3 regions of the Micromonospora humidisoli genome follow, and region 2 is predicted to be linked to each of the others. Evidence: riboswitches for the same ligand, from Rfam matches in the RefSeq annotation. Region 2 holds a riboswitch; each other region holds the start of a gene.
What was found. A riboswitch is a leader RNA that binds a small molecule or an ion and turns the genes downstream of it on or off. The one in region 2 is predicted to bind cobalamin.

Region 1 (7,640 bases), on a different contig from region 2:
AGCCGGTTGCCTAGGTCCCGCAGACCTACCCGCGCCGGTCCGGGCCGCGTCACACTGGCGACATGACCCATCCGTACGCCCGTGAACTCGGTGACTTCCTGCGCGCCCGGCGCGGCCGGCTGCACCCCCGGGACGTCGGCCTGGAGCCGGGCGGCCGACGCCGGGTCACCGGGCTGCGCCGCGAGGAACTGGCGCTGCTGGCCGGGTTGAGCACCGACTACTACCAGCGGATGGAACAGGGCCGGGAGGTTCGCCCGTCCGACGACGTGCTGGACGGGCTCGCCGCCGCGCTCGGCCTCGACGACGACGAACGCCGGCACCTGTTCACCCTGGCCCGCGCCGCCCGCCGGCCGGTGCCCGCCCGGGTCGACCACGGCCCGGAGCGGGTGCCGGAGAGCACCAGGCGGTTGCTGCGCGTGATGGACACCCCGGCGGTGGTACTCGGCCGTCACCTGGACCTGCTCGCCTGGAACGCGTGGGCGGTGGCGCTGCTCGGTGACCCGGCGGACCACCCGCCGGACCGGCTCAACATGCTGCTGCTGATGTTCGACGAGGCGGCGGCCCCGGTGCGGCGCTGCGCGGCCTGGGAGCAGCAGGCCATGGACTACATCGGCATGATGCGCGCCGCCGTCGCCACGGACCCCACCCATCCCCGGGCCACCGCCGTCGTCGGTGAGCTGAGCATCCGCAGCGCCGAGTTCCGGCGGCTGTGGTCCCGGCACGACGTGCGCGGTTCGGTCAGCGGCACCAAGACCTTCCAGGTCCCCGAGGTCGGCGACATCGTCCTGGACTGGGACACCTACCCGCTGCCCGGCAACCCCGGCCCGGTCATGCTGGTCTTCACCGCCGAGCCGGGCAGCGCCGACGCCGACGCGCTGCGGCTGCTGGCGTCACTGCGGGCCACCGGCCGCTCGGGTGAGAGTTATCTGACACGCCGACGCGACATCTAGTGTTGCCTCTCCCCCATCTACGCCATATATGGTGTGCCACGCAGCTGGTTCGGCCGGGCCCGGTGGTCCGGTCGAGGCAACAGGGAACCCGGTGGGAATCCGGGACTGCCCCGCAGCGGTAAGTGGGAACGACCGCCGTCATCGAGCACTGGACCGCGAGGTCTGGGAAGCGACGGCCAGTAGGCGACCGACCCCGGTCACGCCCGCGAGTCCGAAGACCTGCCAGTGCGCCGTGCGCTGCTGCGCGCGGCGGTCGGAGGTCGCGCGGGACGACCGACGCCAGCACCCGGGCCGGCCGTCGCGCCGCGCCCGTTGGCGTTCTCCCGCGTCCCGATGGCCATCGGTGACAGCGAGGAGAGGTCATGACGAGCACAGCGCAGAGCCCACCGTCCGACGTCGACGGCGCGCAGCCACGCCGGCCCGCGATGCGGGTCCGCAAGCGCGACGGCGACACCGAACCGGTGGACGTCAACCGGATCGTCACGGCCGTCGCCAGGTGGGCCACCGACCTGGACGAGGTCGACCCGCTGCGGGTGGCCACCCGGACGATCAGTGGCCTCTACGACGGGGCGACAACGGCCGAGCTGGACAAACTGTCGATCCAGACGGCGGCCGAGCTGATCGGCACGGAACCGCAGTACTCCCGGCTGGCGGCCCGGCTGCTGGCCGCCTACGTGGACGAGGAGGTCCGCGGGCAGGAGGTGACCTCCTTCAGCGAGTCCATCCGGTACGCCCACGGCCTCGGCTTGATCGCCGACGACACCGCCGCGTTCGTGGCTCGGCACGCCAGCCAACTCGACGACGCCGTCGACCCGGCCGGTGACCTGCGGTTCGAGTACTTCGGACTGCGTACGGTGGCCGACCGCTACCTGCTGCGGCACCCGCGGTCACGGCTGGTGGTGGAGACCCCGCAGTACTGGCTGCTGCGGGTGGCCTGCGGGCTGTCCGGCACGCCCGACGAGGCGGTCGGGTTCTACCGGCTGATGTCGTCGCTGGCCTACCTGCCGAGTTCCCCGACGTTGTTCAACTCGGGCACCCGGCACACCCAGATGTCGTCGTGTTTCCTGGTCGACTCGCCGCGCGACGAACTGGACTCGATCTACGAGCGCTACCACCAGGTGGCGAAGCTGTCGAAGTTCTCCGGCGGCATCGGCATCTCCTTCACGCGGGTACGTGGCCGGGGGGCGCTGATCCGGGGCACCAACGGCCGGTCCAACGGGATCGTGCCGTTCCTCAAAACCCTCGACGCCGGGGTCGCGGCGGTCAACCAGGGCGGCCGGCGCAAGGGGGCGGCCTGCGTCTACCTGGAACCGTGGCACCCGGACGTCGAGGAGTTCCTGGAGCTGCGGGACAACACCGGTGAGGAGGCCCGGCGCACCCACAACCTCAACCTGGCCAACTGGATCCCCGACGAGTTCATGCGCCGGGTCGAGGCCGACGGCGACTGGTCGCTGATCGACCCGTCGGATGCCCCGGAGCTGCCCGACCTGTACGGCGAGGAGTTCGACGCCGCGTACCGGGTCGCCGAGAAGAAGGCGGTCCGCACGGTCAAGGCCCGGGACCTGTACGGGCGGATGATGCGCACCCTGGCGCAGACCGGCAACGGGTGGATGACGTTCAAGGACCGGTCGAACCGGTTGTCCAACCAGACCGGCGTGCCGGGCAACACGATCCACCTGTCCAACCTGTGCACCGAGATCCTGGAGGTCAACAGCGACACCGAGACGGCGGTCTGCAACCTGGGGTCGGTCAACCTCGGCGCACACCTCACCGGCGACGGTGTCGACTGGGAGAAGCTGCGCGCCACGGTCCGCACGGCGGTGGTGTTCCTGGACCGGGTGATCGACATCAACTACTACCCGGCCGAGCAGGCGGCGGCGTCGAACCCGCGCTGGCGGCCCGTCGGGCTGGGGCTGATGGGTTTGCAGGACGCGTTGTTCGCGTTGCGCCTGCCGTTCGACTCGGCCGGGGCCCGGGAGTTGTCCACCCGGGTCCAGGAGGAGATCTTCCTGACCGCCCTGGAGACGTCGACCGGTCTGGCCGAACGGTTCGGCGCACATCCCGCGTACCCGCAGACCCGGGCGGCCCGGGGTGACCTGCACCCGGACCTGTGGGGGGTGGAGCCCACCCAGACCGCGCGCTGGGCGGCGTTGCGCACCCGGATCGCGGCGCACGGCCTGCGCAACTCGCTGCTGGTGGCGATCGCCCCGACCGCCACGATCGCGTCGATCGCCGGCTGCTACGAGTGCATCGAGCCACAGGTGTCCAACCTGTTCAAGCGGGAGACCATGTCCGGGGAGTTCCTCCAGATCAACACCTATCTGGTACGCGAGCTGAAGGCACGCGGCCTGTGGACGCCGGAGATCCGCGACCAGATCAAGCGGGCCGAGGGGTCGGTGCAGGGGATCGTCGACCTGCCCGCCGAGGTGCGGGAGCTGTTCCGTACCGCGTGGGAGCTGCCGCAGCGGGCGCTGATCGACCTGGCCGCCGCGCGGGCACCCTACATCGACCAGTCGCAGTCGCTGAATCTGTTCCTCAGCGCGCCGACCATCGGCAAGTTGTCCTCGATGTACCTGCACGCCTGGAAGTCCGGGCTGAAGACCACATACTACCTGCGGTCGCGTCCGGCGACCCGGATCCAGCAGGCCACCGTCACCGTCGCCCCGGTCGTCGCGGCCGACGCCGAGGCGCTGGCCTGTTCCCTGGAGAACCCCGAGAGCTGCGAGGCGTGCCAGTGACCACCGTCGACGAAACCCGCACCGGCGGGCGGCACCTGCTGCTCGACCCCGGCATGGACCTCACCCTGCGGCCGATGCGCTACCCGCACTTCTTCGACCGGTTCAAGGACGCCATCCGCAACACCTGGACGGTGGAGGAGGTCGACCTGCACTCCGACCTGGCCGACCTGGAACGGCTGTCGCCCGCCGAGCGGCACCTGGTGTCCCGGCTGGTGGCGTTCTTCGCCACCGGTGACACGATCGTCGCCAACAACCTGGTGCTCAACCTCTACCAGCACGTCAACTCTCCCGAAGGCCGGCTCTACCTGTCCCGGCAGCTGTTCGAGGAAGCCGTGCACGTGCAGTTCTATCTGAACCTGCTCGACACGTACGTCCCCGACGAGCAGGAACGGTTCGCCGCGTTCGCCGCCATCGAGAACATCCCGTCGATCCGGCGTAAGGCCGAGTTCTGCTTCCGCTGGATCGACTCGGTGTTCGAGCTGCGGGAGCTGCGGACCCGGGCGGACCGGCGGGCGTTCCTGCTCAACCTGATCTGCTTCGCCGCCTGCATCGAGGGGCTGTTCTTCTACGGCGCGTTCGCCTACGTCTACTTCCTGCGGTCCCGGGGCCTGCTCAACGGGTTGGCCTCGGGCACCAACTGGGTGTTCCGCGACGAGTCGATGCACATGGCGTTCGCCTTCGACGTGGTGGAGACCGCCCGGCGGCAGGAGCCGGACCTGTTCGACGCCGAGCTGGAACGACAGGTCACCGAGATGCTCGCCGAGGCCGTCGAGTGCGAGGTGCAGTTCGCCGAGGACCTGCTCGACCAGGGCGTGTCGGGGCTGTCGCCTGCGGACATGCGGTCCTACCTGGAGCACGTCGCCGACCGGCGGCTCGCCCAGCTCGGCATCGCGCCCCGCTACGGCGCGCAGAACCCGTTCGCGTTCATGGACCTGCAGGACGTGCAGGAGCTGTCGAACTTCTTCGAGCGTCGGGTGTCGGCGTACCAGGTGGGGGTCAGCGGCAGCGTCACCTTCGACGACGACTTCTGACCGGCGCGGCCGGGCCGGGTCACTGCGGAGGCCGGGTCACTGCGGTGGCCCGGCCTCGGTGAGCCGGCCGTCGGCCAGCCGGAGCCAGCGGTCCACCCCGATCCCCGCCAGGAACCGGTCGTCGTGACTGACCACCACGAACGCCCCCCGGTACGCCAGCAGCGCGCTCTCCAACTGCGCCACGCTGACCAGGTCCAGGTTGTTGGTGGGCTCGTCGAGCAGCAGCAGGTGCGGTGCCGGTTCGGCGAACAGCAGGCAGGCCAGGGTGGCGCGGAGCAGCTCACCGCCGGAGAGCACCCCCGCCGGCAGGTGGGCACGGGCGCCCCGGAACAGGAACCGGGCCAACAGGTTCAACCGCTCCGCCTCGGTCCGCGCCGGGGCGGCCCCGGCCAGGTTCTCCGCCACCGTGCGGGCCGGGTCGAGCAGGTCGAGGCGCTGGGACAGGTACGCCACCCGCCCCGACGCCCGCGCGACGGTGCCCAGGTCCGGCTCCTGCCGGCCGCCGACCAGCCGCAGCAGGGTCGACTTGCCGGCCCCGTTGGGCCCGGTCAGGGCGATCCGTTCGGGACCCCTGATGGTCAGGTCGATCCCGTCACCGGCGAAGACCGGCCGGCCCGCGTACCCGGCCCGCATTCCGTGGCCGGCGAAGACGGTGCGACCGGCGGGCACCGTGGTGTCGGGCAGGTCGAGGACGAGCTGGTCGTCGCGGCGGGCCGCCTCGCCGGCCTGGTCCAGCCGGGCCTGGGCGTCGGCGACCCGGGCGGTGTGCACGTCGTCGGCCCGGCCCGCCGACACCTGCGCGTCCCGTTTGAGGTTGCCGGCGACGATCCGGGGCAGCCCCGCGTCGGACAGGTTCCGGGCGGCGGTCGAGGCCCGGCGGGCCGCCCGCTCGCGGGCCTGCTGGAGTTCCCGCTTCTGCCGCTTGACGTCCTGCTCGGCCTGGCGCAGCTGCCGCTCGGCGACCTCCCGCTCGGCCCGTACCACCTGCTCGTGGTGGGTGAAGTTGCCGCCGTAGAAACGGATCTGACCGTGGTCGAGCGCGGCGATGCGGTCCATCTCGTCCAGCAACGCCCGGTCGTGGCTGACCACGAGTAGCGCGCCCGGCCAGGACCGCAGCACGGCGAGCAGGCGTTCCCGCGCCGACCGGTCGAGGTTGTTGGTGGGCTCGTCGAGCAGCAGCACGTCGGGCCGTTTGAGTAGTTCGGCGGCGAGACCGAGGGAGACCACCTCGCCGCCGCTGAGGGTGCCGAGCCGGCGGTCCAGCGTCACCCCGGTCAGGCCGAGGCGGTCGAGGGCGACGCGGGTGCGTTCCTCGACGTCCCAGTCGTCGCCGACGGTGGTGAAGTGCTCCTCGGCGGCGTCACCGGACTCGATGGCGTGCAGCGCGGCAACGACGCGGTCGACCCCGAGCACCTCGGCGACGGTCTGCCGCATCGCGAACGGCAGGTGCTGTGGCAGATAGCCCGGCACCCCCTCGACGGTGACGCTGCCCCCGGTGGGCCGCAGCTCGCCGGCGATGAGCCGCAGCAGGGTGGACTTGCCGGCCCCGTTCGCCGCGACCAGGCCGGTACGGCCGCCGGGAAGGGAGAACGACAGGTCCTCGACGACCGGGGTGTCATCCGGCCAGGAGAAGGACAGGTGGGAGCAGACGACGAAACTGTCGGACATGACGGACCTCGGAGACGGGTGATCCGGGCGCGCAGGCGCTGCCCGGGGCGAACAGGGCAAGACGACAGGGGCGACGCGACGGGGCGGTCATCCGCCGTCGGTCACCGCAGCCGGGTGTTCACCCGGAGATGTCGTCGTCACCTGCCACGATCTGCTCCCTGTCCTGGTCGACCGGACCAGGATAACCCGGCCTGGCGCGGGCGGGTCACCGCACGCACCGGCACCGACGGGTCGGCACGCGCCAGGCGCGGGCGGGTCACCGCGCCTCGTAGTCGAACCAGTCGAACGCGACGGTGCCCCGGGCGGCGTACATGCCGATGACCCGGCCGGTGAAGCCGCCGGCGACCTCGGTGGACAGGTACCTGCCGTCGAGTTCGGCAAGCACGTCGAAGGTCCCGTCCGGGCGCTCGACGCCGAGCCGGAGCAGGTCGGGTTCCTTGCCGGGGTGCCAGTCGCCGGGGGCCGGGGCGAGCACCTCGATCCGCAGGTGGACCGGGCCGGCCCCGACCTGCCGGGTGGCGAGCGTCGAGCGCACCGACCCGATCCGGGCCACCACCCGCACCTCACCGTCGCCCGCCTCGATGTCGTAGTGGTGCCGCTCGTCGAGGCGGACCACCAGACCGCCGTGCCCGTCACCCGGGTCGACCACGGTCCGGACCCGGCACGACGGGTGCTGCTGGCGGCGGCCGACGAACGTGACGTCCGGCGCGTCCGGGGACGCGCCCCGGGCCCGCAACGTGAGCCAACCGGGTCGTTCGGCCAACGACCAGACCTCCGCCGGCCGGGACCGCACCGAGACCCAGCGGGGATGCAGCCGGTCGGCGTCGAAGTCGTCGCGTACGGGCGGCGGCGGCACGGGGTGCGCGGCCCACGGCGGGGCGGGCATCTCCGGCGTGACCGCGCCGACCACCGGCCAGCCGTCCACCCAAGTCACCGAGGCGAGGAACGTCTCCCGCCCGAGCACGTGCCAGCCGGGGGTGCCGCCGCCGGGGCGGACCCCGAGCAGCACCAGCCACCACGATCCGTCGGGCCCCTGCACCAGGTCGGCGTGGCCGGTGTTCTGGATCGGCCGGTGGGTGCCCCGGTGGGTGAGGATCGGGTTGGCCGGGCCCGGCTCGAACGGGCCGTCGGGCGCGCCCGCGCGGGCGATTGACACGGCGTGCCCGCGTTCGGTGCCGCCCTCGGCGATCAGCAGGTACCAGTGCTCGCCGATCCGGTACAGGTGCGGGGCCTCCGGGGCCTGCGCGCCAGGG
Region 2 (7,640 bases):
CACCGCAGTGACCGGGTGGGGACTCGCCTGCGCAATGCCGGGGCCACCGGCGCCGACCTCCCAGCACCGCCAGCCCGCCCGCATCCCGAGCCGGTCGACGTGCCCCCGGGTGACGGTCGGCTGCGGCTCGGACCCGGGGCCGGCGGAGGGCTTCGGTGAACTCACATCCCCATCCTCACGACCGACCGCCTCCGGTGCCAGTACGACGCCGCACAGAAGCCGGATGCAACCGGACACGGGACGAGCGGTCTCGTCGGACCGCGCACGAGTCGGCGGCTCGTCGCGGCCGGCGGCTGGCCGGTCACGGGAACCCGTCAGCGGTTCACCGCACCTGGTACGCGCCGCCGCACGCCTCGGCGAGGGTCGACCCGAACAGCGCCGCCGGCGTGTACGCGCCCGGTTTCCCCTGCCCGTCGAGCAGCCGCCGGACCACCTCGGCGGGCACCGTCGCCGTCCAGGACTGGGCCTCGCCGACCCGCAGCCAGCCCTCGCGGATGCTGCCGTCCGGCCATTCCACGACGGCGTGGCCCCAGGAGTGCTCGCGGGGCTTCGGGCGGGCCCTGGTCGCTACCGTGGCGAGCCGTCGCCGCAGGAGGGCGCGCACCGGGCCGATCGCGAGCAGCGCGGTCGCCACGGGCAGCACCGCGCGCATGACCGGGGAGGACGGGGCCTCGCTCGATGCGGCGAGCACGTCCGCTGCGCCGCTGGCCCGTTGGGCGGCCATCAGTTCGCCGAGCGGCATGCCGGCGGTGGTCACCGTGGACCCGTCGGGCAGGACCAGTTTCATCGGGTCGCTGCCGAGACGGGCCGGGGCGAGTCGTCCGTCGCGGTACCGGCGGCCCTGGAACCGCCCACCGTCCTCGACCCCGGGGATGCCCTCCACGATCGTGGCGGCGAGGGCGTCGCCGACGACGCCGTCCTCGGTGGCCAACGAGGGCACCATGTCGACCCGGACCCGCCGGGGTGTCGGCTGCCCCTGGCAGAGCTTCACCACGACGCTCTCGGTGGCGGTCACGCCGAAGCCGGCTCCCGTGACGGCCGTGCGTCCCGCTGCCGTCAACTCGCCGTGCCGGCCGAGGACCGCCGACACCGAGGCCAGATCGTTGGCGAGGTCGAGGTAGTGGCCGGTCGGGAGGCACGCGTCCAGCAGGGGCAGGGCCGTCTCGATGAACGGTCCGACGGTGTTGACCACCACGGCCGGCTGCTCCCGGCGGATCGCGGCCACGGTCTCGCGGACCGTACCGGCGAGCATCGTCGGCAGCCCGCCGGCGGCGGCCTCGAGCCGTTCGGCGTCCCGGCCGACCAGCACCGGCTCGATGTTCCGTCGGCGCAGTTCGGCCGCGATAGCGCGGCCGCTGCGGCCGGTGCCGCCGAGGATCCATACGTCGGTCATGGCACAGCTCCGCCCTGGTGCGGCATCCGCCCCAGTGACGACACGCCGTGTCATCACCATACCGGCGACGACATGCGATGTCATCACGACTACACTGGGATCATGGCCAGGTGGCGACCGGATGCCCGCGAGCGGCTGCGGCAGGCGGCGCTCGAACTCTTCGCCGAGCAGGGCTTCGCCGCGACCACGGTGCCGGCGATCACCGCGCGGGCCGGCCTGACGACGCGCACGTTCTTCCGGCACTTCGCCGACAAGCGCGAGGTGCTCTTCGCGGACGAGGCCGAGATCGGTGCCTACGCCAAGCAACTCATGGCCACGGCGCCCGCCGACGAACCGCTGGCGTTCATCGTCGCGGGCCTGCGCACGCTCGCCGAGACGTATTTCGAAGGTCGCAAGGACGACCTGCGGCAGCGGCGCGCCATCGTGGCGTCCGACCCGGGGCTGCGCGAACGCGACCAGCACAAGCGCGCGATGCTGGCCCAGGTGATGCGGGACGGCTTCCGGGCCGGCGGCCTCGATCCGCTGCGGGCCGACCTGCTCGCCGAGACGGCGGGAACCCTGATGTACGTGTCCGTCGCCGCATGGCTCGACACCGACGACGGTCGCCGGCTCGGCGACATCATCGACGCCGCACTCGCGACCTTGCGGACCGAGCTGGAAGGGCTGCCCACCTCGAACGGTCAGGTCGCTTCGGAAGGGTGAGGCCGGCGCGAGCGGGATCGGCCCTGTCCGGTGGTGCCGCCCGCCGGGTCGGGGCGTCGCCGCGAGCGTACGTCAGGCCGCGGCACCTCGACGGCTGACCCGGGCCCGGAGTGGTCGTCAGTCACCCGATTGTCCTTTCTCGACTTTCCCAGCGCAGGGGCGGACGAGGCCCCGGAAAGCCTCGCTCTGCTGGGGCAAGTGCCAGACGGGAACACCGGATTTGATCCGACCGACCACAATGTTGGTGGTGGCAGCACCCCTCAGCTCTCGCCAGGTTCGACTCCGGCGGGGCGGTGCCGTGGTCGTCGTGGTCACGCTCGTCGCCGTTGCCGTCGCCACCGCCCTGGATGACAAGATCCTCGCGACGGTCAACACCGCGCTCGGCACGGTAACCGGCGTGCTCGCCGCGGTAGCCGGTGTGCTCGGAGTCTGGCATACGCTGCGACAGGGTGCGACGCAGGCGGCAGGGGGCGGGGCCAGCTCGGCTCGCCGATCGGTAACCGCTCCGACCGGTGATGCGCCCCGGGTGCTGCACGGACGCGAGACCGAACTGGTCCGGCTACGGACGGCGCTGGCCCGTCCGGAAGGACGATTTCTGGTGTTGGCCGGCCTCGCCGGGGTCGGGAAGTCCGCGCTGGCGCTGGCCCTGCACGAACACGCAGCCGCCCGGCGCGGCGGCAGCGCCTGGTGGATCTCGGCGCGTACGCCGGAGACCTTCACCGACGGGCTCGTCCACGTCGCACAGACCCTCGGTGCCTCCCCTGCCGACACGGACGAACTGAGGGCAGGCACCGCGCGGGCCCAGGACCTCTGGTGGGAACTGCTGTCCCGGGCGCGTCGCGGCTGGCTGCTGGTCATCGACGACGCCGACGAACTCCGGGTGCTCGGCGCGTTGGACGGCACCGGTTGGCTCCGGCCGAGCAGACGAGGGCTGGTCCTGGTCACCAGCCGGGTCGGTAGTGCGCACCTGTGGGGACGTACCGCCGAGGTGATCCGGCTCGGGCCACTCGCCGAAGGACCGGCCGCGCGGATGCTGCTGGACCTCGCCGGCGGTGGTAACGAGGCGGCGGCGCGCCGTCTCGCGCACCGTCTCGGCGGCCTACCGCTGGCGCTCAGGGTCGCCGGCAGCGCCGTCGCCTGGGAGTTCTCCCGATGGGACTCGCTCGCGGCCTACGAGAGCGCACTCGGTTCCGGAGACGCGACCGGCCTGCTCCACGTGGACCGGGGTGCCGGCGGGCCCGCGGATCCGCGCCAGGTCCCGGCAACGACCTTCGAGCTGTCCCTGGCCAGTCTCACGGAAGGGGGCCTGCCGCACGCGACGCCGCTTCTCCGGCTGCTGTCCTGCTACGCGCCGAACCTGCCGATCCCGGTCGGCCTCCTCGCCTGCGAGACGGTCAACGCGCTGCTCGGCGGCCCGACGGACGAAGCGGGCCGACAGCGGCACCTCCACACCGCGCTTCGTGGTCTGGCGCAACTGAGCCTCATCACCGAAGGACGCCCGGAGCGGAACGGAGCATGGCCACGGACGGCGTCGTTGCATCCGCTTGTCAGCGAAGCCAGCCGCAGCCGGACGGTGGGCGCACCGCACCAGGTGGCCGTGGAAGCAGTCGTCGCGGCACTCGATCCGCTCCGCTCCGACGACAGTCGCACCTGGCCACTGGCCGCCGTCGTCAGCCCACACGTCCGGCAGCTACTCGACACGAGTCCGGCCTACCTCGACGAGGAACACCTCGCGGCGTTGCTCGACGTCGCAGCCCGGCTCGTGGCAGCCGCAGCCTGGAGCGGTGCGGCCGACGCCAGCGGACAACTCGCTTCCCATGCGCTCGCCCGCGTCACTCCCCTGCCCGAAGACCATCCCTCGCGCCTGAACCTCCGAGCGGAACTGGCCTGGGCCACCGGCCGCAACGGCGACTGGGACGCCGCCCGCGCCATGCTGGCCGCGCTGCTGCGGACCTGGGAGAGCCAGGCGGACCCGCCGCCGCTGAACGTGCTGGACGTGCGGCACAAGCTCGCCTGGGCGGTCGGCCAGACCGGCGACTGGGAATCGGCACGAGCGGGACTGACCGCGGTCGGCGAAGCACGTCGACGCCTGCTGGGCACCGACCATCCGGACACGCTGCACACCAGGTGCTGCCTCGCCTGGGCGACATGGCGTACCGGATCACCCGCCGAGGCCGAGGCCGAGTACCGGAGGGTGATCGCGGACCGCCGGGCGGTGCTCGGCGACGACCACGTGGAGGTCCTCGACGCCTACCAATCCCTCGCCGAGGGCTACGTGCTCGACGACCGTCACGAGGAAGCCGAGGCGGTGTTGCGCATGGTCGTCGCCAGACGTGTTCGCCTGCTGGGCCCCGAACATCCGGAGACCCTCGACAACTGCCCCCGCTACTGGCTCGGCCGCGCCCTACAGGGCCAGGGACGGCACGTCGAGGCCGCCGACATACTCCGGAGGCTGCTCCAGGAGCAGATCCGGTGGTTCGGCGTCGACCACCCGGCGACAGCGGCCACCCGAGCGCGCCTGACCGGCCGGCTCGGAACGGACGCGATCGACGCCCGGTGACCACCCGACGCCGTCCGACGCCCTCCGCGGCCCGAGCGGTGATGCGAGGCTCGACCTCGGCCAGGACCAGACAGTGCAGGGGCGGGTCGAAGATGTCGATGCCCAGCGGCGGGGTCTTGGACAGCGTCGCGGCGGGCCGCTCGATGCGAGCGTACTTCCCCTCGCGGACCGGCTCGGCTGTCATCGGGCCCCATTCCGGCACCGTGCGGTGCTCATCGCGGGCATGAGGGTCCGGCGGTCGCGGAGTAGCTGCGCCGCAGCACGAGCCCGTCCGGCGTACGCGTGGGTGACGCGTACGCCGGACGTTGGACGGCTCTACTGCCAGGCGCCGCTGCGGCAGATGAACTGGGTGGTGCCGCTGTACTGGGTGGTACCCCCGTCGACGTAGCTGTAGCTGGCCCGCACCGGGTGGCCGAGGTTGCTGGCCGGGCAGGTGGCGAAGAGGGTCGGCCCGGCGGTCGTGAAGGTGCCGACGCTGCCGGAGTACCAGGTGATGCTCCAGGTCGTCGTGCCGGTGCTGCTGCCGTCGCAGTAGAACTGCGACGCGCCGGACTCGCAGAAGGGCGCCGGGGCGGCGGCGAGGGCCGGCGTGGCCCCGGCGGCCACGAGGCCCAGGGCGGCAAGCGCGGATGTGGCCAGGGCCGTGACGGTGGTACGCATGGAACTCCTCCCAACGTAGCCAGGCAACGACTGAGCGCGACGTCAGCCTAACCGTTGCATCGACGTACCCGAATTAGCTGTTCGGTCAGTCGGTCGCCCGGTGCAGCCAGCGGTCGTGGTGCACCGCCTCGGCGAGCGGCCGGCGTCGCCGCCACCCGTGCCGCTCCAGGTCGGGCACGGCCTCCAGATGGGTGACCGGCCCGACGCAGAGCCAGGCCACCGGCCGGATGCCGGCCGGCACACCCAGCAGGTCGGCCAGGAACGACTCCCGGTAGAAGGAGACCCACCCCACGCCCAACCCCTCGGCGGTCGCGGCGAGCCAGAGGTTCTGGATGGCCAGGCAGACCGAGTAGAGGCCGGCGTCGGCGATGGCGTGCCGCCCGAGCACCGCCGGGCCCCCGCGCTGCGGGTCGTAGGTGACGACGATCGAGAGCGTCGACTCCAGCACCCCGTCGATCTTGATGCGCGCGAACCGTTCGGCCGCGGCACCGTCCAGAGTGGCGGCGAACGTGGCCCGCTCGGCCTGCACGTGCCGGTAGAACCGACGACGGACGGCAGGGTCCCGCACCAGGACGAAGTCCCACGGCTGCGAGTGGCCGACGCTGGGCGCGGCGTGCGCGGCGTCGAGGATCCGGTGCAGGGTGTCAGCCGGCACCGGATCCCCGGTGAACTCGGCCCGGACGTCCCGGCGGCGGTGGATGGCGTCGTAGAGTTCCACAGGCAGGCTCCCGCTGCGCTCGGCCCACCCCCGACGGGTGGGCGGTCGACGCGAGGCCGGTCTTCGGACTCCCGGATCAACGCCGACCCGTCCGCCTTCCCAGCCGTACGGCCAGTGGCTGCGCTCCTCGCGCCTGGACGGTCGCTCCCCGGTCACCGCGGCGGGCCCGTGCCGGATTCACACCGGCTTCCCGATTCTCCCCGCAGTTGCGGGGCACCTCGCACGATCATGCCGCCGCCGATGCTATCGGTGGATCACGTACGGGTGGCGGTGGTGCGGCCACGGTTCCCGGTCGGGTAGTGCCTGCGCAGGTCGGAGGTCGTCATCCGGTCGAGCATCCGGTCGGGAAGGACGCGGGAGGCCCGGATGAGGAGGGCAGCCGTCGCGCCGATGGTGTAGCGGGTGCGGGGCCTGCGGTCGGTCACCGCCGCGGCGATCCTCTTCGCGGCGACGGCGGAGGTCACCCCGGCCCTGGTGAACGCCGCCACGTGGGAGGGGATCGCCTGCATCAGGGCACCGTAGCGCTCGTTCTGCTCCGGGGTCATCGTCTCGTCGAGACGGCCGAGGGCGGCGAGGCCGACGCGGGACATCTCGGTTTTGACGCCGCCCGGTTCGACCACCACCACCCGCACGCCGTACGGGGCCAGTTCGTTGCGCAGCGCGTCGCTCATCGCCTCCATGGCGAACTTGCTGGCGGCGTACGGACCGTAGCCGGCCATGGAGACCCTGCCGTTGAGGGAGCTGATGTTGACGACGCGCCCCTTGCCGCGCAGCAGCACGGGGAGCAGGGCCTGGGTGACCGCGACGTGACCGAAGAGGTTCACCTCGAAGATGCGCCGCCACTCGTGCAGCGGCACCACCTCGACCGGGCCGGCACCGGGGACGCCGGCGTTGTTGACCAGCGCCCGCAGCGGCAGCGGATCCCGCCCGACGCGTGCGGCGAGCGCGGCGACGTGGTCGGGGTCGGTGATGTCGAGGATCACCGGCTCGATGCGGTCGGTCCGCAGGGGCGTGGCGTCGCCCTCGCGCCGCACGCCGGCGAGGACGTGGAAACCACGCCGGGCCAGTTCCCGCGCGGTGGCCGCACCCATGCCGGTCGACGCGCCGGTCACGACCACGAGTTCCCGACTTTCAGTTGACGTTGTCATCTCTCAAGTCTGCACCAATCAGATGACAACGTCAACCGAGTGAAGTGACTTAGTCATCACCGGCGGACTAGCATCGTCCGCGTGACCAGCCGCGCCGAATCAGCCGCCGCAACCCGCCGCGCCCTGCTCGAAGCGGCCGCCGAGCTGCTCGACTCCGGTGGCCTCGACGCGGTGACGTTGCGCGCGGTGGGAGCACGCGCCGGAGTGACGCGCGGAGCGCCCTACCGGCACTTCCCCGACAAGGAAAGCCTGCTGATCGCCGTCGGGACCCGGGCCTGGGACACGCTCGGGGATCGCATGCAGACCCTTCGCGCGACACCTGGCCTGTCGGCCGCCGAAAAGCTCCGCGGCGGCCTCCTCGCACTCGTCGACGTCGGCCGCCGTCAACCGCACCTCTACAAGCTCATGTTCAGCAACCCGCCCGGCGACCCCAGCGCACTCGCCCGGGCCGCCCAGCGA
Region 3 (7,640 bases), on a different contig from region 2:
CTCACCCAGGAGACGTACCTGCGGGCGATGCGGTCGCTACCGTCGTTCGCCGCCCGTTCGTCGGCCCGCACGTGGCTGCTCGGCATCGCCCGCCGGACCGCCGTCGACCACGTCCGGGCCGCCACGTCCCGGCCGCGTACGGTGCCGCTGTCCGAGTGGCACGACACGCCGGACACCCGGGGCAGCGGCTTCGACGGCGAGGTGGTCCTCAACGACCTGCTGCTGGCCCTGCCCGCCGACCGCCGGGAGGCGTTCGTCGCCACCCAGGTCCTCGGCCTGTCCTACGCCGAGGCGGCCGAGGTGTGCGGCTGCCCGGTCGGCACCATCCGGTCCCGGGTCGCCCGGGCCCGCGAGGATCTCGTCGCGGCGGTCGAGGGGAATCCCCAGGCGATCCGCCGCCGGCCGGGAAGCGCCGCCGGCTGACCGACGACCCGGGCCGCGACCTGGCCCGGGAGAGGTTACGGGAACCATCACGCCCTGCCGGCCGACTACCTGTACATGGGGTGTGAGCAGTGGCGGGAGATCCTGTCGGCACAGTTGGACGGCGAGGAGACCCCGGCCGAGCGGATGGCGGCGGACGCGCACCTGGACGGGTGCGCGGACTGCCGGATCTGGTGTGACCAGGCCGCGACGGTGGCCCGACGGTCCCGCCTGACGCTCTCCACCGCCGACCGCTGCGACCCGGCCGTCGGCACACCCCGTCGGCTACGGTCGACGACCGCCACCCCGGCAGGGCCGGCACCGGTGGGCACTGCGGCCCGTCCGGATCTCGCCGACGTCGTGCTGGCCGCGCTCCCCGCCCGCCGCCGGCTGCGGGACCGGCTCGTGCCGGGCCTGCGCGCCGGGCTGGCCCTCATCGGCGCCCTGCAACTGGTGCTGGGGCTGACCCAGGTCGGCCGGGGCCCGGCCGCCGGGCACGCCCACGGGGCGCTCGACACGCTGGCGTCCGGGCATTTGTGGCACGAGTCGGCCGCGTGGAACATCGCTGTCGGCGCGGGTTTCCTCGTCGTGGCCGCCCGACGCACCCCGACCGGGGGGCTGCTGCCGATGTTGAGCGCCTTCGTCGGCGCGCTCGTGCTGCTCTCGGCCAACGACCTGGTCACCGGCCGGGTGGAGCCGACCCGGCTGGTCAGTCACGGGTTCCTGCTCACCGGTTATCTGATCGTGGTCGCGCTGTCCCGGCCCCGGCTGCGGCCGGACGGCCCGGCGGGACGCGGCCGGGGTGACCGGCCCGCCTGGCGGCTGCGCGCGGACGACGTACCCACCGCCACCCCGACGTTGCGCCTGTTGCCGCCGCACCCGGGCACGGCGCGGACCCGCGACCGGTCGGCCGCCTGACCCGGACGCCGCCCGGCCGGCACGGCACCGCCTCCGCAACCCGGCGACGTCAACCGGTCCGCCAGCGGGACGGCCGACACGGCGGTCGGGTCACCCGGGAGAGGACAATCCCGACCGGCCGGAACTATCGGCGACAGGTGACCGACCAACGGGACAGAGCATCGGCACAACGGAGGAAGAACCCATGCGTCCCACCGGTCCACTCGGCACGAATCGACGCGCGTCAGTCGTCTTCGCCGCCACCACCGCCGCCCTGCTGGCCGTGGGCACCGCCGGCTGCGGCCCGGCCGACCCGGCGTCGGGCCCCCGGCCGGGCGCCTCGGCCCCGGCGAGCACCCCCGCCGGGGTGATCGGCATCCGGGACCCGTGGGTGAAGGCGGCCGACAAGGGCATGACGGCGGCCTTCGGGACGCTTGTCAACGACAGCGACGCCGACGTCACGCTCACCGGGGCCAGCACCACCGTGTCGGCGCTGGAACTGCACGAGATGACCATGCAGGACGGCAAGATGATCATGCGGCAGAAGCAGGGCGGCATCGTGATCAGGGCGAAGGGCACCCACGTGCTGGAGCCCGGCGGCGACCACCTGATGCTGATGGACCTCCGCCAGCCGGTGCGGGCCGGCGACGAGGTCACCGTGACCCTCACCTTCGCCGACGGCCGGACCCAGCAGTTCACCGCCGTGGCAAAGCCGTTCACCGGGGCGCAGGAGAGCTACGCCCCCGGCCACGGCGCTCCCGTGCCGCAGCCGAGCGGACAGCCGGCCATGAGCGGACAGCCGACGACCGGACCGACGTCGTGACCGGACACCCGGGGGTCCGTGCGGTGGGCCGGCGTGGCCTGCTCGCCGGCGGGGTACTGGCGGCGGGGGGCGCGCTGGCCGGCGGCGCGGTGGTCGTCGCCGGGCGGGACGGCCCGAGCGACGGGCCGGGCGTGCCGCAACCGAGTCCGGTGGCGGCCGTCGGCAGCCTGGTCGAGCCGTTTCACGGGCCCCGGCAGGCGGGCGTGGCCACCGAGCCGCAGGCCCACGCCGCGTTCGTCGCGTTCACCCTGCGACCGGGAACCGACCGGGCGGCGCTGGGCCGGCTGCTGCGGCTGCTCAGCGACGACGCCGCCCGGCTCACCCAGGGCCGGCCGGCGTTGGCCGACACCGAGGCCGAACTCGGGCTGCTGCCGGCGCGGCTGACCGTGACCTTCGGTTTCGGTCCCGGCCTCTATCGGGCAGCGGGCGTCGACGACAGGCGGCCGGCGTCGGTGGCCGACCTGCCGGCGTTGCGGATCGACCGGCTCCGACCGGCCTGGTCCGGTGGGGACCTGCTGGTGCAGATCTGCGCCGACGACGCGGTCACCGTCGCGCACGCCCAGCGGGTGCTGGTCAAGGACAGCCGGCCCTTCGCCACCGTCGCATGGGTGCAGCAGGGCTTCCGGCGCAGCCCCGGCGTCGAGCCCGCCGGGCACACCCAACGTAACCTGTTCGGCCAGCTCGACGGCACCGCCAACCCCCGCCCCGGCGTCGCGTTGGACACCGCCGTCTGGGTGCCCGACGGTCCGGACTGGCTGCGCGACAGCACCACCCTGGTGGTCCGCCGGATCAGCATGAACCTGGAGACCTGGGATCTGCTCGGCCGTACCGACCGGGAACTCGCCGTCGGCCGTCGGCTCGACACCGGCGCCCCGCTCACCGGCACCGGCGAGCACGACGAGCCCGACTTCGCCGCCGTCGGCGACGACGGGCTCACCGTCATCCCCGACTTCTCCCATCTCACCCGGGCCCGGGTCACCGACGACCGGTTGAAGATCCTGCGCCGCCCGTACAACTACGACGGTGTGCCCTCCCCGCAGGGGCACGCCGACAGTGGCCTGATCTTCGCCTCTTACCAGGCCGACGTCACCGCCCAGTTCCTGCCCATCCAACGTCGACTCGCCGACCGGGACCTGCTCAACGAGTGGACCACCCCGATCGGCTCCGCCGTATTCGCCGTCCCACCCGGTTGCCCGCCCGACGGGTGGATCGGCCAGCAGGTCCTCGGGTGAACCGGCCCATGACGACCAGGTCACCGTCCCGCCGGGCCGCCGGGCCGCCCCGCCGAGTCACCGGCCGGTTCGTCGCCGCGCTGCTGGCCGGCGTGCTGACCCTGTTCGTCGCCGCCCCGCCGGCCCGGGCGCACAACGGCCTGCGGTCCGCCTCGCCGGCCCGGGACGCGACGCTGACCCACGCGCCCACCGCGATCACGCTGGAGTTCCTGGCCCGGCTCGACCCGACATTCACCACCATCGTGCTGACCGACGGGACGAAGCGACGTGTCCCTACCGGCGATCCGGTGGTCTCCGGCACGACGGGAGCCGTCCGGGTGACCGGTCCCCTGCCCAACGGGACGTACACCGTGGCGTACCGGGTGGTCTCCGTCGACGGGCACCCGGTGCAGGGGTCGTACCCGTTCACCGTGGCCGACCCGGCCGGTCCGGCCGCGCCCTCCCCCGGTCCGCCCAGTGCGTCCCCCGACCCGCCGACCGCGGCGGCCGTCGCGGTGGGGCGCGGCGGCGGGCGGTCCACCGTCGTCGGTGCCGCCGGCAGCGCGGTAGTCGTCCTGCTGGCCGCAGCAGCCCTGCTGCGTCGGCGACGCCGGTCGCGGCGCCCCTGAAGCCACCCGCCGCCGCTGGGCCGCAGGCGGTCGCGGCCCGCAGACCCGCGCCGGCAGACGGTCGTTCCCTTGTGGACCCGTGACGCCGCCGGCCCGTCCGGACATGTGCCGGGAACCGCGGGGACGTCCGCTGCGACTACCTCACCAGGCGGGGCCGACCGCAGGGAATCGGCTGACCCGCAGGCACGGGGCGACCATCGAATACATCCAACACATTCGATCGGATGGATATGTCTGTCACTGAGTTGTCCGACCCGCCGAGGCCGGAACCCGCCCCACCCGCCCGGCCGGCCCGGGGTGGCTCCCCGTTCGGCGCGCTGCTGCTGCGGCTGCACTTCTACGCCGGTGTCCTGGTCGCGCCGTTCCTGGTGGTCGCCGCGTTGACCGGGCTCGCCTACACGGTGGCCCCGCAGGTGGACGCGGCGCTCTACGGCGAGGTGTTGACCGTGACGCAGGTGGGTGAGCGCCCGGTACCGGTGGCCGACCAGGTCGGGGCGGCCCGCAACGCCCATCCGGAGGGCAGCGTCAGCGCGGTGCAGCCCGGCACCGGCGACCGGACCACGAGGGTGGTGTTCACGGTGCCGGAGCTGGCGGACAAGCAGCACACCGTGTACGTCGACCCGTACACCGGCCGGGTGCAGGGGCAGCTCACCACCTGGTTCGGGTCCACACCGGCCACCACCTGGCTGGACGACCTGCACCGCAACCTGCACCTGGGCGCGGTCGGCCGGCACTACTCGGAGCTCGCCGCGAGCTGGCTGTGGGTGCTCGCGCTCGGCGGGGTGGTGCTGTGGTGGCGTCGCCGCCGCGCCTCCCGGTCCACCGCGCGGCACCTGCTCGTACCGGACCTGACCGCCGCCCGCGGGGTGCGCCGGACCCGCAGCTGGCACGCCACCACCGGGATCTGGCTCACCGTCGGCCTGCTGTTCCTCGCGGCCACCGGGTTGACCTGGTCCCGGTACGCCGGGGCGAACTTCGGCGCCGGTCTCGACGCCCTCGACGCCCGCGCCCCGCAACTCTCCACCGCCCTCGCCGCCGGACCGGCTCCGGTCGACCCCGGTGGCGGCCACCACGGTGCCGCCGGGGCCGGCGGGGTGGTCGAGTCGGCCGCCTTCGACCGGGTGCTGACCGCCGCCCGGACGGCCGGGCTGGCCGGCCCGGTCGAGATCGCCCCCGGCGAGCCGGGCTCGGCCTGGACGGTCACCCAGGTCGACAACACCTGGCCGGTGGCCAAGGACCGGGTCGCCGTCGACCCCACGACGGGGACGGTCACCGCCCGCAGCGACTTCGCCGACTGGCCGCTGCTGGCCCAGCTCAGTGGACTCGGCATCCAGGCCCACATGGGGGTGCTCCTCGGCCCGGTCAACCAGATCCTGCTCGCCGCGCTGGCCCTCGGGCTGCTCTGCGTCGTCGTCTGGGGGTACCGGATGTGGTGGCAGCGCCGGCCCACCCGGGCGGACCGCCGGGCCCGCACCGGCACCCCGCCACCCCGGGGTGGTGTGCGGGGCCTGCCGTGGTGGGCGGTGCCCGTCGGCGTACCGGTGGTGGCGGCGATCGGCTGGGCCTTGCCCCTGCTCGGGCTGAGCCTGCTCGCCTTCCTCGTCGTCGACGTCGCCCTGGGCGTGGCGGCCCGACGTCGCCGCGACGCCGCCCCCGCACCGGCCGGCGGATGACGTGCCGCCCCCGGCCGGCACGTCACATTCCCCGGGCGACGATTGACCGGTCGGGGGTCGCGCCGTTACGGTCGACCCACTATCTGCGGCGTCGCGAGGTAAGCCGGTGGGAATCCGGCGCGGTCGCGCCACTGTGAGCGGTTCCGTCGTCGACGGGTCCGTGAGCCAGGACGCTCGGTCGTCCGCAGCCTTGCGATGGGGACGCGTCATCCCCGGGAAGGTTCGAATCCCATGTCGAGTCCCACTCCTGCCCAGCCGCTGGTGCACCCCGTCGGGTCCACCCGTCTGTGGTGGACGGCCCTGGCCGTCGCCGGCGTACTCCTGCTGCTCACCTACCTGGTCGCGTTCGACCAGGGGGCGGTCTCGCGCAGCGGCATGTTCCTGCACGAACTGATGCACGACGGCCGGCACCTGCTCGGTGTCCCGTGCCACTGACCGCTGCCCACAACCCACCCACCTTCGTCACCGTCCTGCTCCGCGGGCTCCTCGCCGGCCTCGTCGCCGGTCTACTCGCGGGCGGTTTCGGCTACCTCGCCGGTGAGCCGCGCATCGACGCGGCCATCGCGATCGAGGAGGCCGCCACCCACACCGGGCCGGTGGCCGACGACCACCACGCCGAGGACCTGGTCGGCCGGGACGGGCAGCGGTTCGGCCTGTTCCTGGCCACCGGCCTGTTCGGGACGGCGATGGGTGGCCTGCTCGCGACCGCGTACGTGCTGCTGCGCCGACGGTTCCCGGCCGCCGACGACGGCCGGTCGGCGTTGCTGCTGGCGGGCGGTGCCCTGCTCGGCGTAGTGCTCGTGCCGTTCGGGAAGTACCCGGCCAATCCCCCGGCGGTGGGCAACCCCGACACCATCGACCAGCGCACCGCCGCCTACCTGGCGTTGGTGGTGCTCGGCCTGGTGGCCGTCTGGGCGGGCACCCTGGGCTACCGGTCGGTCCGCGCCGACGCGCCGCCCTGGCAACGGTGCGGCGCGGCCCTCGGCGGGTTCGTCCTGGTCGCCGGCGTCGGGTACGTCGTCCTGCCGTCGTTCCAGGAGGTCCCGGAGGACTTCCCGGCAGCCCTGCTGTGGAACTTCCGGCTGGCCTCGCTCGGCACCCAGGTGGTGCTGTGGACCGCCCTCGGTCTGTTGTTCAGCGCCCTGATGAGCCGACGCACCGCAGGGCCGCGCCCCGGCGACCGGGCCCGTGCGCCGCTGACCGGTCAGGGCACGCCGGCCCGCCCGTGACCTCGACCAGCCTGCGGCTGGTCGCCCACGCCCACACCGGCGCGCTGCGGCGGGCGGTGTTCGGCGCGGGCGACGACGACCTGGACGAGGGAGGTCGACAGGCCGCCCTCGCCCTGGCCGGTCACGGCCGGACCGGGCCACTGGGCACCGTGGACACCTGTCTGACCAGCCCGGCGACCGCAGCGGTGCAGACTGCGTACGCCCTGGGGTTACGGCCCACCGTCGAGGCTGCGCTGGCCGACTGCGACTACGCCGGCTGGGCCGGGCGCAGCCTGGCCGACGTCGGGGCGCGCGAGCCCGGGGCGCTGCGCCAGTGGTGGGAGACGCCCGGGGCGACGCCGCACGGCGGGGAGTCCCTCGTCGCGCTGCGCGAGCGGGTCGCCGGCTGGCTCGACGACCGGCTCGGGCCGGGCCGGCGGATCGTCGCGGTGACCCATCCGATGGTGGTCCGGGTGGCGATCGTGCACGCGCTCGGCCTGCCGATGGCCGCCCTGCCCCGGCTGGACGTCGCCCCCCTGGCGGTGGTGCGCCTCAGCCGGTACGGCCCCCGGTGGCAGCTCCGGTTCACCGCGCCGGCCGGGCCCGGGGACCGGCACCCACAATGACCGGCCGGTCCGCCTCCGGCGAATCCGGTGGCGGTGCGGGCTGGGTGGTGGCGAGACTCGACGTGTGCCAGAACCGGACCGTTTCCGCGTCGCCGTCCACACCTGGGCGGCCGGCGGCCCGGACTCGGCGCAGGCCGCGGTGCTCGCCCGCCG

Region 1: it holds a riboswitch for cobalamin, as region 2 does, so the genes downstream of both, JQN84_RS27750 (ribonucleoside-diphosphate reductase subunit alpha) here and bluB (5,6-dimethylbenzimidazole synthase) in region 2, are expected to answer to the same signal.
Region 3: it holds a riboswitch for cobalamin, as region 2 does, so the genes downstream of both, JQN84_RS21075 (CbtB domain-containing protein) here and bluB (5,6-dimethylbenzimidazole synthase) in region 2, are expected to answer to the same signal.

Annotation. Positions count from the first base shown of each region.
Region 1 covers NZ_JAFEUO010000009.1:65,489-73,128, reverse strand. The annotation lists gene JQN84_RS27755 (helix-turn-helix transcriptional regulator) at 63-950, shown strand; cobalamin riboswitch at 978-1,191, shown strand; gene JQN84_RS27750 (ribonucleoside-diphosphate reductase subunit alpha) at 1,313-3,688, shown strand; gene JQN84_RS27745 (ribonucleotide-diphosphate reductase subunit beta) at 3,742-4,719, shown strand; gene JQN84_RS27740 (ABC-F family ATP-binding cassette domain-containing protein) at 4,756-6,387, opposite strand; gene JQN84_RS27735 (glycoside hydrolase family 43 protein) at 6,644-7,640, opposite strand, start outside.
Region 2 covers NZ_JAFEUO010000010.1:50,602-58,241, reverse strand. The annotation lists gene JQN84_RS28655 (saccharopine dehydrogenase family protein) at 323-1,393, opposite strand; gene JQN84_RS28650 (TetR/AcrR family transcriptional regulator) at 1,496-2,095, shown strand; gene JQN84_RS28645 (tetratricopeptide repeat protein) at 2,622-4,655, shown strand; gene JQN84_RS28640 (hypothetical protein) at 4,971-5,315, opposite strand; gene bluB (5,6-dimethylbenzimidazole synthase) at 5,401-6,033, opposite strand; cobalamin riboswitch at 6,071-6,269, opposite strand; gene JQN84_RS28630 (SDR family oxidoreductase) at 6,288-7,181, opposite strand; gene JQN84_RS28625 (TetR/AcrR family transcriptional regulator) at 7,263-7,640, shown strand, end outside.
Region 3 covers NZ_JAFEUO010000005.1:540,439-548,078, forward strand. The annotation lists gene JQN84_RS21045 (sigma-70 family RNA polymerase sigma factor) at 1-423, shown strand, start outside; gene JQN84_RS21050 (zf-HC2 domain-containing protein) at 499-1,338, shown strand; gene JQN84_RS21055 (copper chaperone PCu(A)C) at 1,523-2,140, shown strand; gene JQN84_RS21060 (Dyp-type peroxidase) at 2,164-3,372, shown strand; gene JQN84_RS21065 (copper resistance CopC family protein) at 3,381-3,980, shown strand; gene JQN84_RS21070 (PepSY-associated TM helix domain-containing protein) at 4,205-5,653, shown strand; cobalamin riboswitch at 5,709-5,850, shown strand; gene JQN84_RS21075 (CbtB domain-containing protein) at 5,885-6,088, shown strand; gene JQN84_RS21080 (CbtA family protein) at 6,079-6,882, shown strand; gene JQN84_RS21085 (histidine phosphatase family protein) at 6,879-7,487, shown strand; gene JQN84_RS32335 (TOPRIM nucleotidyl transferase/hydrolase domain-containing protein) at 7,552-7,640, shown strand, end outside.